Regions from separate parts of the Pseudomonas sp. zbq_18 genome, predicted to be linked through region 3. Evidence: predicted binding sites of a transcription regulator. Region 3 holds the regulator's gene; each other region holds the start of a gene.

Region 1 (3,250 bases), on a different contig from region 3:
CCATGTAGCCGTCACGATCAGTGCCAAAATAACCAGCACGGGTATAACTGATTTCTCCGTTGTTGCTGGTCACGAAGAAACCATTGCCATTAATGGCCAGATCCAGAGCATTCTGGGTGTAATTGATGTTGCCCTGATTGAACAGCTGAGACACATCCGCCAGCAAAACACCGCTGCCCTGCGCATTAGCGCCAGTTCCCAGCACCGAGGCAGCGTAGACATCGGCAAACTCCGCACGCGACTGTTTGAAGCCCGCAGTGCCGGCGTTGGCAATATTGTTGCCGGTGACGTTGAGGTCGTTAGTGGCTGCCCGCAGACCGCTGAGACCGATATTGAAAGCCATGGAATACTCCTTTGCCGTTACTGCCGGCGCTGCAGTCTGGGGATTACTGACCGATGATCTGGACTTGGGATAGCGCAACGCCACCCAACCCCGCGAGATTGAGCATCATCTCGCCACCGTTCTGGCCGAGCGTGACACTGTCGACGTTAGCCGGCAGCAAGGTGTAGAGCCCCTTGCTGCCATCGGGATAGGCTGCCTGCGCTTCGAACTTGTAGGTACCGGGCGGCAACAGATTGCCGCTGGAGTCCTTGCCATCCCACATGAAGCTGACATTGCCAGCAGCCTGCTGGCCGAGATTGACGCGGTTCACTACCGAGCCGGTGTTGTCGTAGATGTTGACGTAGACGTTGCTACTGGTGACCGGCAATACCAGGCTGCCTTTGAAGGTTTCGCTGGTATCCACTACCGCCTTCTCGGTTGGCACTATCACCTTGCGCCCGACCAGGGAGGAGGCTTGCAGCGCCTGAGATGACTGGTAACCAGAGAGCAGCGACTCCATGCTGGAGTTGAGCTTCTCGATACCCTCAACCTGACTGAACTGAGCCAGCTGAGCGATGAACTCGCCGTTCTCCTGAGGCTCCAGCGGGTTCTGGTTATTCAACTGGGCCACCAGCAATTCAAGGAACTCGTTCTTGCCGAGATCCTTGTTCTGGGTGGTGTCCTGCTGGATCTGGTACTGGTCCAGTACGGAACTGACGCCACTGACACTCATTGTCTCGCTCCTCGTTCGCCGCTTACTGGCCCAGGGTCAGCACACGCTGCATCATCTGCTTGGCGGTATTCATCATTTCGACATTGGTCTGGAACGCGCGACTGGCGGAGATCATGTCCGCCATCTCCTCGACCACGTTGACGTTCGGGTAGTACACATAGCCCTGCTCGTCGGCCGCCGGGTGATTCGGCTCATAGCGCGGCATCAGGCTGCTCTGATCCTCGACCACACCCAGAACCTGTACGCCACGACCAGCCTGATCCTGGTCAGCAAACAGCGAGCCACGATCACCGTTCATGCTCGACTCGAACACGGTGGCAAATACCGGGTGGCGGGCACGATAGGTTTGATCGATGCTCGAAGAAACGGTCTCGGCATTGGCAATGTTGCTGGAGATGGTGTTCAGACGAGTGCTCTGGGCGCTCATGCCGGTACCGGCGATATTGAAGACACTGGCGAGTGACATGACTTGATCTCCCTTAATCGCCGCGCAGGGCGTTGACCAGCCCTTTGAACTTGCTGTTAAGCAGGGTGAAGCTGGCCTGGAACTGCACCGCGTTCTCGGCGTAGTTGGCCTGCTCCTGCTGCATGTCGACACTGTTCTGATCGATGGACGGATGGAACGGTGTACGGAAACGCAGTGCCGGATCGGCCAACTGGATGCCGTCGGCGGCAATGTGCTGGCTATCGGTACGGCTCATGGCGAATTGCTTGCCGCTTTGCTTCTCGTTCTGTTCGGCGAGTACGGCAGAGAAGTCCAGGTCACGAGCCTTGTAGTGCGGGGTATCGGCGTTGGCGATGTTGTTGGCCAGCACCTCGGCGCGCTGGGCGCGAAATGCCAGCGCCTCTTCGTGGATGCCGAGTGCTCTGTCGAAACTGATGCTCATGGTCTGGAACCTTTGCCGCCGTTGCGTCGTGCAAGACATACAGCAAAGGCTGTGCCACTTTTATTTATCCATATAAATCAAATACTTGCCTTCTATTCCGCATAGTGAAGCGCGGCAAGCGGCAAAGCTTTTCCGCTCTAGAGCATCGCAAGCGGCAAGGCTGGCAAAGGGTTTGCCGCCCTAAATGAAAACGGGAGGCACATTGGCCTCCCGTGACTGAACCTCGATAAGGATCACTTAACCTTGTAAATGATCCCTGGGCTGCATTGAACCATCTGATAAAGATCCGGCAATGCGTTTAGGGCCTCAGACGCCCCCAGGAACAGATATCCGCCCGGCTTCAACGTGGCGTGGATACGGGTGAGGATGTCTTTCTTCACTTCTGCCGAGAAGTAGATCAGCACGTTGCGGCAGAACACCACGTCGAACTTGCCAAGCGCTGCATAGCTTTCCAGCAGGTTCAACGGACGGAACTCGACGCGACTCTTGATAGGCGCCTTGACCACCCAGCGCCCCGGCCCCTTGGGATCGAAGTAGCGCTGCAGGCGCTCCTGCGACAGGCCACGCCCCATGGCCAGACTGTCATACTCACCGGATTTGCAGTTGATCAGCATCGAAGGTGACAGGTCAGTTGCAACGATCTGCACACCTGCCTTGAGCTGCCCCAGGTTGCTTTTCTCGAACTCGTCGATAGTCATCGACAGTGAGTAAGGTTCCTGCCCCGACGAGCAGGCCGCTGACCAGATACGCAAGCGCTGGTTAGGGTTGGCCTTGATCAGCTCAGGCAACACCCGACTTTTCATCACTTCGAAGGGGTAGGTATCGCGAAACCACAGGGTTTCGTTGGTGGTCATGGCATCCACCACCTGCTCGCGCAAACCACCTCGCGGCTGCGCCTGCATCTTCTGCACCAGTTCGCCAAGCGACTTGATGCCCTGCTGCTCCATCAACTTATTGAGGCGGCTAGACACCAGGTACTGCTTGTTGCTCCCCAGCAGAATGCCGCATGCCTTCTCCAGAAAGACCCGGAACTGCTCGAAATCCAAATTACCTGAAGACACTAATGCCGCCTCACCATACATAGTCCTTACTAAAGGCTAAGGCCTTTAGCCCCCATCAGCCACACGGATACGCTCAACAACACGCGAGGCAAGCTCATCGGGACGGAACTTCGCCAGGAAGTCATCCGCACCCACTTTCTTGACCATCGCCTGGTTAAACACACCGGACAGCGAAGTATGCAGAATCACATGGAGATTCTGCATCCTCGGATCGGAGCGAATCTCGGCAGTAAGGGTATAGCCGTCC
Region 2 (3,250 bases), on a different contig from region 3:
TGACGCGCCAGCCGGACGATCGGACCGCGCTAGCGCTTTGCCTGCCACAGCCAGCGCATCTTTGTAGGTGGGCTTACGAGTGCGGCGAGCGCCCATTCTAGAGCGCATAAATCCGCGGCTTCAGCCTAGTTCCCCAACATGTCATGCATGGCAATGATCTGTTCAGCCACTTGGATCAGCTTCTGTTGGCGGCTCATGGCCTGACGGCGCATCAGGGTGTAGGCGTCCTCTTCGTTGCAGCTCTTCATCTTCATCAGCAGGCCTTTGGCCAACTCGATACGCTTGCGTTCGGCCAATTGGGCGTCGCGGGCTTGCAGTTGGGCGCGCAGGGCCTGGTCGCTTTCGAAGCGTGCCATGGCCACGTCGAGGATCGGCTGCAGGCGGTCGGCCTGGATGCCCTCGACGATGTAGGCGCTGACCCCGGACTGAATGGCCTGGCGCATCACCTGCGGGTCGTGCTCGTCGGTGAACATGACAATAGGGCGCGGCTGGTCGCGGCTGACCAGTACCACCTGCTCCATCACGTCACGGCCGGGAGATTCGGTGTCGATCAGAACCACATCCGGGCGGACGGCTTCGACCCGCTCGGGCAGGTCGATGGTCAGGCCGGATTCGTCGATCACCTCGAAACCTGCCTCGACCAGGGCGCTCTTCAGGCGACCGACCTTCTTCGGGGTATCGTTGATCAGGAGTATGCGTAGCATCGTGCTGTGTTCTCGCTGCGTTACAGGGCGATGGCGGTATCGTTGCTGCGGGCGTGGATCGCGAAGCTGCGGGCATAGCCCTGCGGGTCGCTGCCATCCCAGACGCTGCCGTCGAGCAGTACCGAGCGGCGCATCGCCTGTTCGGGCACCTTGACGCCAACGGCCTCTGCGGCCTGGCGATAGAGGTCAAGCTGGTGAACCTCACGGGCGACGGCGAGGTAGTCCGGATCGGCGCGCAGCAAGCCCCAGCGGCGGAATTGGGTCATGAACCACATGCCATCGGACAGCCAGGGCATGTTCACCTGACCGTCGGCAAAGAAGCGCAGTGGGTGCGCATCCAGCCAGGCGTGACCGAGGCCGTCTTCATACTGGCCGAGAAAGCGCGGCTGGATGGAAGACAGTGGGGCGTCTACATAGTCGCTGCTGCTGATCAGCTGAGCAGTGCTGCGGCGGTTTTCTTCGTTCTCGTCGATGAAGCGACTGGCCTCCAGCACGGCCATGGTCAGGGCGCGGGCCGTGTTGGGATATTGCTCGACGAACTCGCGGGTCACACCCAGCACTTTCTCCGGATGGTCGGCCCAAATCATCTGGCTGGTGGCCAGGGTGAAGCCTTGGCCCTCTTCTACGGCCAGAGCACCCCAAGGGCCGCCGGCGCAGAAGCCGTCAATACGCCCGGCGCGCAGATGCGCGACCATCTGCGAAGGTGGCACGACTACCGTGCTGACGTCCTCCAGTGGATGAATGCCTTGAGCCGCCAGCCAGTAATACAGCCACATGGCATGTGTGCCGGTGGGAAAGGTCTGGGCGAAAGTGAGTTTTGCACTGCCTTGGCGCGCTCGGGCGGCGAGTGCCTCGGCAGTGACCACTCCGCTGCGCTTGAGGGGCTCAGAGAGGTTGATGGCCTGGCCGTTCTGGTTCAGGCCCATGAGAATGGCCATCTGGGTGGTTGGGCCGCCAATACCCAGATGGATGCCATACACCTGGCCGTAGAGGGTCTGTGCGGCATCCAGTTCGCCGCTCAGCAGGCGGTCGCGCAAACCGGCCCAGGAGGCTTGGCGCTGCAGGTTGAGGGTCAACCCATAAGGCTGTGCGAAGCCTTGGGTGGCCGCGACGATCAGCGAGGCAGAGTCAGTCAGGGCCATAAATCCCAGGTTGAGAGTGCTCTTTTCCGGTGCATCGCTGCCCGCGACCCAGGCCAGGGCTTGCTGTTGCGAGGTGCTGCTGTCGGTCATGTCGTGTTCCGCCGTTGAACAAAAAGGCGCCGCTCCAGCCTGCAGCATGCTGCGTGACCAGAAACGACGCCATTGTCTATGAACCGGCTCCGCCGTTGGAGAGGGTTCTGCTGTTGAACCCTAAGCAAGCGATATGCCACTCAAACAAAACCCCGCCAAGGCGGGGTTTTGTTTGAGTGGCTGAGGATGCATCTAGCGTTCCAGCATGTGTTTCACCTGATTCTGCGGAATCTGTTGCTTGCGCCCTTCACTGTCTTCGAACTCGATCATTCCGGTATCTTCGTCCAGTTCTGGCTTGTCGGCCGTGGTGAGCATCTGCCCATCGGTGGTGGTGATGATGTACTCGGTAGAGCAACCGTTCAACGTGAGCAAGATCAGCGTGACGAGAAAGAAATGCTTCATGCAGTGGACTCCATTCAGGGCTCGCACATCGGGCCGACAGGGTAAAACTAGGTAGGGCGTCGGCCGAATTCAAGCGTTGCTGCATGTACAAAAAAGGGGATGCCGAAGCATCCCCTTTATGTGCCAGGCCTTCAGACTCAGACCTGCGGCTTGGCTTCTTCCTCTTTCGCCTGAGTGGCGCTTTCATCTGCAGCAGTTTGCTGCTCGGCACTCTCGGCCGGTTGCTCTGCTTCTACCACAGTCGGCTCGAATTCGGCCGCGGTGGCAGGAGCCTCAACGACTTCCTCAACCGCTGCAGCTGCCTGCTCGGCGGGCTTTTCGGCAGCCGTTTCGCTGCTGGCAGTGAGTGCTGCAGCAGCGGCTGCGGCGGCTTCAGCCTGCAGACGGGCGGCTTCTTCCTGCTTGCGACGACGCACTTCACGAGGATCGTTAGGTGCGCGGCCAGTACTGTTTGGCGCCACTTCCGGTGCGGCTACAGGGGCTGGCGCAGCTTCTTTTTTCACTTCAACGACCGGAGCTACAGGCTCAGGTTCCACTGCGGGCTGTACTGCTGCGGCAGCTTCTACGACAGGCGCCGTTTCAACCACTGGCTGGGCGGCAGGCTCTTCGGCCAAGACTGGCGCTACAGCTTCAGCAGCTTCCGGCTCGCTGGTGATCTCGGCAGCGTGGGTGACTTCAGCTTGCGCTTCTGCCGGGGTTTGCGCGTTGGCCTGGTTCAGTGCCGCAACAGCCGCTACAGCAGCACTTTCCGCTGCGGTGGTGGTAGCACCTTCGGTGGCCTCGGCTTCGCCGGCTTCTTCGACAATCGGGTTGCCGTCGGCATCACGCAGGCGCTCGCGGCGATTGCTGCGGCGACGCTGGCCACGGGAGCGACGACGTGGGCGATCGCCCCCTTCACCGTTGTCCTGACCA
Region 3 (3,250 bases):
CTGCTTTTCCTTGTGCTTGATCAGTTGGCGGTCGAGTTTGTCAGCGAGCAGGTCGATGGCGGCGTACATGTCTTCATGTTCGGCGTTGGCCACGACTTCACCGCCGGCAATATGTAGGGTCGCTTCGATTTTCTGTTTCAGCTTTTCCACTTCCATGGTCACCTGAACGTTGGTGATCCTGTCGAAGTGACGCTCCAGTCGGCTGAGTTTTTCCCCGACGTAGTCGCGCAGGGCGTCGGTCACATCCAGTTGATGTCCACTGATGTTGACTTGCATAACGCATCTCCTTGTTGCCTTGTGTAAGAGACAGGCTATCGGGCCTGCCGCCGTAACACGTTGGCCGGAGGTTTGATGCACTACTGGCCGAGCTTCCCCTGATGCAGGGCTGGCGCGATACGCTAGTGCAGAAATCCCCCGTTCAGGGCCGTTTACATCAATCGCTTGCGCTCACTGGATGGCGCTATGCCGAGAGATTCGCGGTATTTGGCGACTGTGCGACGGGCTACCTGAATGCCCTGTGCCTCCAGTAAACCAGCGATCTTGCTGTCGCTCAACGGCTTTTTCGCGTTTTCCGCAGCCACCAGTTTCTTGATGATGGCGCGGATCGCGGTGGACGAGCATTCGCCACCCTCGGCGGTGCTGACATGGCTGGAGAAGAAATACTTCAACTCGTAGATGCCGCGTGGGGTGTGCATGAATTTTTGCGTGGTCACCCGGGAAATGGTCGACTCGTGCATGCCTACCGCCTCGGCGATGTCATGCAGCACAAGAGGTTTCATCGCCTCGTCGCCATAGTCGAGGAAGCCGCGCTGGTGTTCGACGATTTGCGTCGCCACTTTCATCAGGGTTTCGTTGCGGCTCTGCAGGCTCTTGATGAACCAGCGCGCCTCCTGCAACTGGTTGCGCATGAAAGTGTTGTCGGCGCTGGAGTCGGCGCGTTTGACGAAGCCAGCATACTGGGCGTTGACCCGCAGGCGCGGTACCGCTTCCTGATTCAGCTCCACCAGCCAGCGATCGTTGTGCTTGCGTACGATGACGTCGGGCACCACGTATTCCGGTTCGTTGGCTTCGATCTGCGAGCCTGGGCGCGGGTTGAGGCTCTGGATCAGCTCGATGATCTGGCGCAGCTCGTCTTCCTTGAGCTTCATGCGTCGCATCAGCTGGCTGTAGTCGCGGCTGCCGAGTATGTCCAGATGATCGTTGGCCAGGCGCTGTGCCTCGGTCAGCCAAGGGGTGTTGGCAGGCAGCTGGCGCAGTTGCAGCAGCAGACACTCGCGCAGGTCGCGGGCGCCGATGCCGGCTGGCTCGAAGTGCTGGATGCGGTGCAGTACCGCCTCGACCTCGTCGGCTTCGATTTCCAGTTCCGGATCGAAGGAGTCGACGATCTCCTCGATACTTTCTTCCAGGTAGCCCTGATCGTTGATGCAGTCGATGATGGTGACGCCGATCAGTTTGTCGGTATCGGACATCGGTACAAGATTGAGCTGCCACAGCAGGTGACTTTGCAGGCTCTCGCCGGCGGAGGTGCGGGTGGTGAAGTCCCACTCGTCATCATCGCTGCTTGGCAGGCTGCTGGCGCTGGTCTGGTAGACGTCTTCCCAGGCGGTGTCGACTGGCAGCTCGCTGGGAATGCGGTCGTGCCATTCGCCGTCTTCTGCGTTGTCGCTGTTGTTTACCGCGACGGTGCTGTCCTGGAAGCTGGAGCTGTCCTGCTGGACCGAGTTGCCCTGCTCGGCGTTGTCGGCCATGGGGTCGGAGTTGTCGAAGTCTTCTCCTTCCTCCTGGCGCTCAAGCATGGGATTGGATTCCAGCGCTTCCTGGATTTCCTGTTGCAGGTCCAGAGTGGAGAGCTGGAGAAGTCGAATGGCCTGTTGCAGCTGCGGGGTCATCGTCAGCTGCTGGCCCATCTTGAGGACTAGCGACGGTTTCATGGTGCGGGGCTGGTTACCTTGTTCACTTGCCGGCGCGCTGCGCCATCCACTGCAGGGCGGAAGGCCGCCCTTGGAAGCAATTTGTATGCCTGACCTTGAATCATTCCTTCCGTTTGCGCAAGCCCCTGCATGTTGGGCGCTTTACAGCCGGAACTCGTGACCCAGGTAGACTTCCTTGACCAGTTGGTTGGCCAGGATGGTCTGGGCATCGCCCTCGGCGATCAGCTGCCCGTCGTTAACGATATAGGCCGTCTCGCAGATATCCAGGGTTTCGCGCACGTTGTGATCGGTGATCAGTACGCCGATACCCTTGGCCTTGAGGTGGTGGATGATCTGCTTGATATCGCCGACCGAAATCGGATCGACGCCGGCGAACGGTTCGTCGAGCAGGATGAACTTGGGCTCGGTGGCCAGCGCGCGGGCAATCTCCACGCGGCGCCGCTCGCCGCCGGACAGGCTCATGCCCAGGCTGTCGCGGATGTGGCTAATGTGGAACTCCTGCAGCAGGGCTTCCAGCGCTTTCTCGCGGCCGGCCCGGTCGAGATCCTTGCGGGTTTCAAGGATGGCCATGATGTTGTCGGTCACCGACAGCTTGCGGAAGATCGAGGCTTCCTGCGGCAGGTAGCCAATCCCGGCGCGGGCTCTGCCGTGCATGGGTTGGTGGCTGATGTCCTGATTGTCGATCAGGACACGCCCCTGATCGGCCTGTACCAGGCCGACGATCATGTAGAAGCAGGTGGTCTTGCCGGCGCCATTGGGCCCGAGCAGGCCGACGATCTGACCACTTTCTATGGACAGGCTGACATCACGAACCACCTGGCGGCTCTTGTAGCTCTTGGCCAGGTGCTGAGCTTTGAGGATGGCCATTACTGGGCTTGCTCCGGCTGGCCTGCTTTCTTGCGCGGCTGCAGAATCATGTCGATCCGCGGGCGTGGGGTCGATACGTTGCTGCCGGTGGCGCGGCCTGCGTTGACGATCTGGCGCTGGGTGTCGTAGACGATCTTCTCGCCTTCGAAGACATTGCCCTGTTGGATTACCTTGGCCTGGTCGATCAGTACGATGCGCTCGTTGCTCGCGTAATACTGGATGGTCATGCCATAAGCCTTGACGATGTCCTTGTCGGCCGCCGGCTTTTGCTCGTAGTAGGCCGGTTTGCCGACCGAGGTGAAGACGTCGATGTCGCCATTGGCATCCTGGGTGATGGTCACGGTGTCGCCAGTGATCTTCAGGGTTCCTTGGGTAATCACCACGCCGCCGCGGTAGACCGCTACGCCTTGCTTATCATCCAGTTCTGCGCTGTCTGCTTGTACCCGGATCGG

What was found. Region 3 encodes sigma-54, which starts transcription at its own class of promoters, with help from an activator protein. Its sites were predicted from a motif close to ANTGGCATNNANNTTGCTNT; they were not measured.
Region 1: the regulator sigma-54 is predicted to act here: its motif matches at 1,982-2,001, upstream of flgB (flagellar basal body rod protein FlgB).
Region 2: the regulator sigma-54 is predicted to act here: its motif matches at 2,058-2,077, upstream of ACF8C6_RS01790 (CmpA/NrtA family ABC transporter substrate-binding protein).

What each region holds. Positions count from the first base shown of each region.
Region 1 is NZ_JBICIT010000008.1:197,984-201,233, reverse strand. Features, by position in the region: gene flgE (flagellar hook protein FlgE) at 1-343, opposite strand, end outside; gene flgD (flagellar hook assembly protein FlgD) at 387-1,055, opposite strand; gene flgC (flagellar basal body rod protein FlgC) at 1,078-1,521, opposite strand; gene flgB (flagellar basal body rod protein FlgB) at 1,535-1,942, opposite strand; gene cheR (protein-glutamate O-methyltransferase CheR) at 2,176-3,003, opposite strand; gene ACF8C6_RS06345 (chemotaxis protein CheV) at 3,049-3,250, opposite strand, start outside.
Region 2 is NZ_JBICIT010000001.1:362,182-365,431, forward strand. Features, by position in the region: gene ACF8C6_RS01785 (ANTAR domain-containing response regulator) at 126-704, opposite strand; gene ACF8C6_RS01790 (CmpA/NrtA family ABC transporter substrate-binding protein) at 725-1,936, opposite strand; gene ACF8C6_RS01795 (YgdI/YgdR family lipoprotein) at 2,129-2,338, opposite strand; gene rne (ribonuclease E) at 2,476-3,250, opposite strand, start outside.
Region 3 is NZ_JBICIT010000013.1:407,815-411,064, forward strand. Features, by position in the region: gene hpf (ribosome hibernation-promoting factor, HPF/YfiA family) at 1-276, opposite strand, end outside; gene ACF8C6_RS11500 (RNA polymerase factor sigma-54) at 429-1,931, opposite strand; gene lptB (LPS export ABC transporter ATP-binding protein) at 2,073-2,798, opposite strand; gene lptA (lipopolysaccharide transport periplasmic protein LptA) at 2,798-3,250, opposite strand, start outside.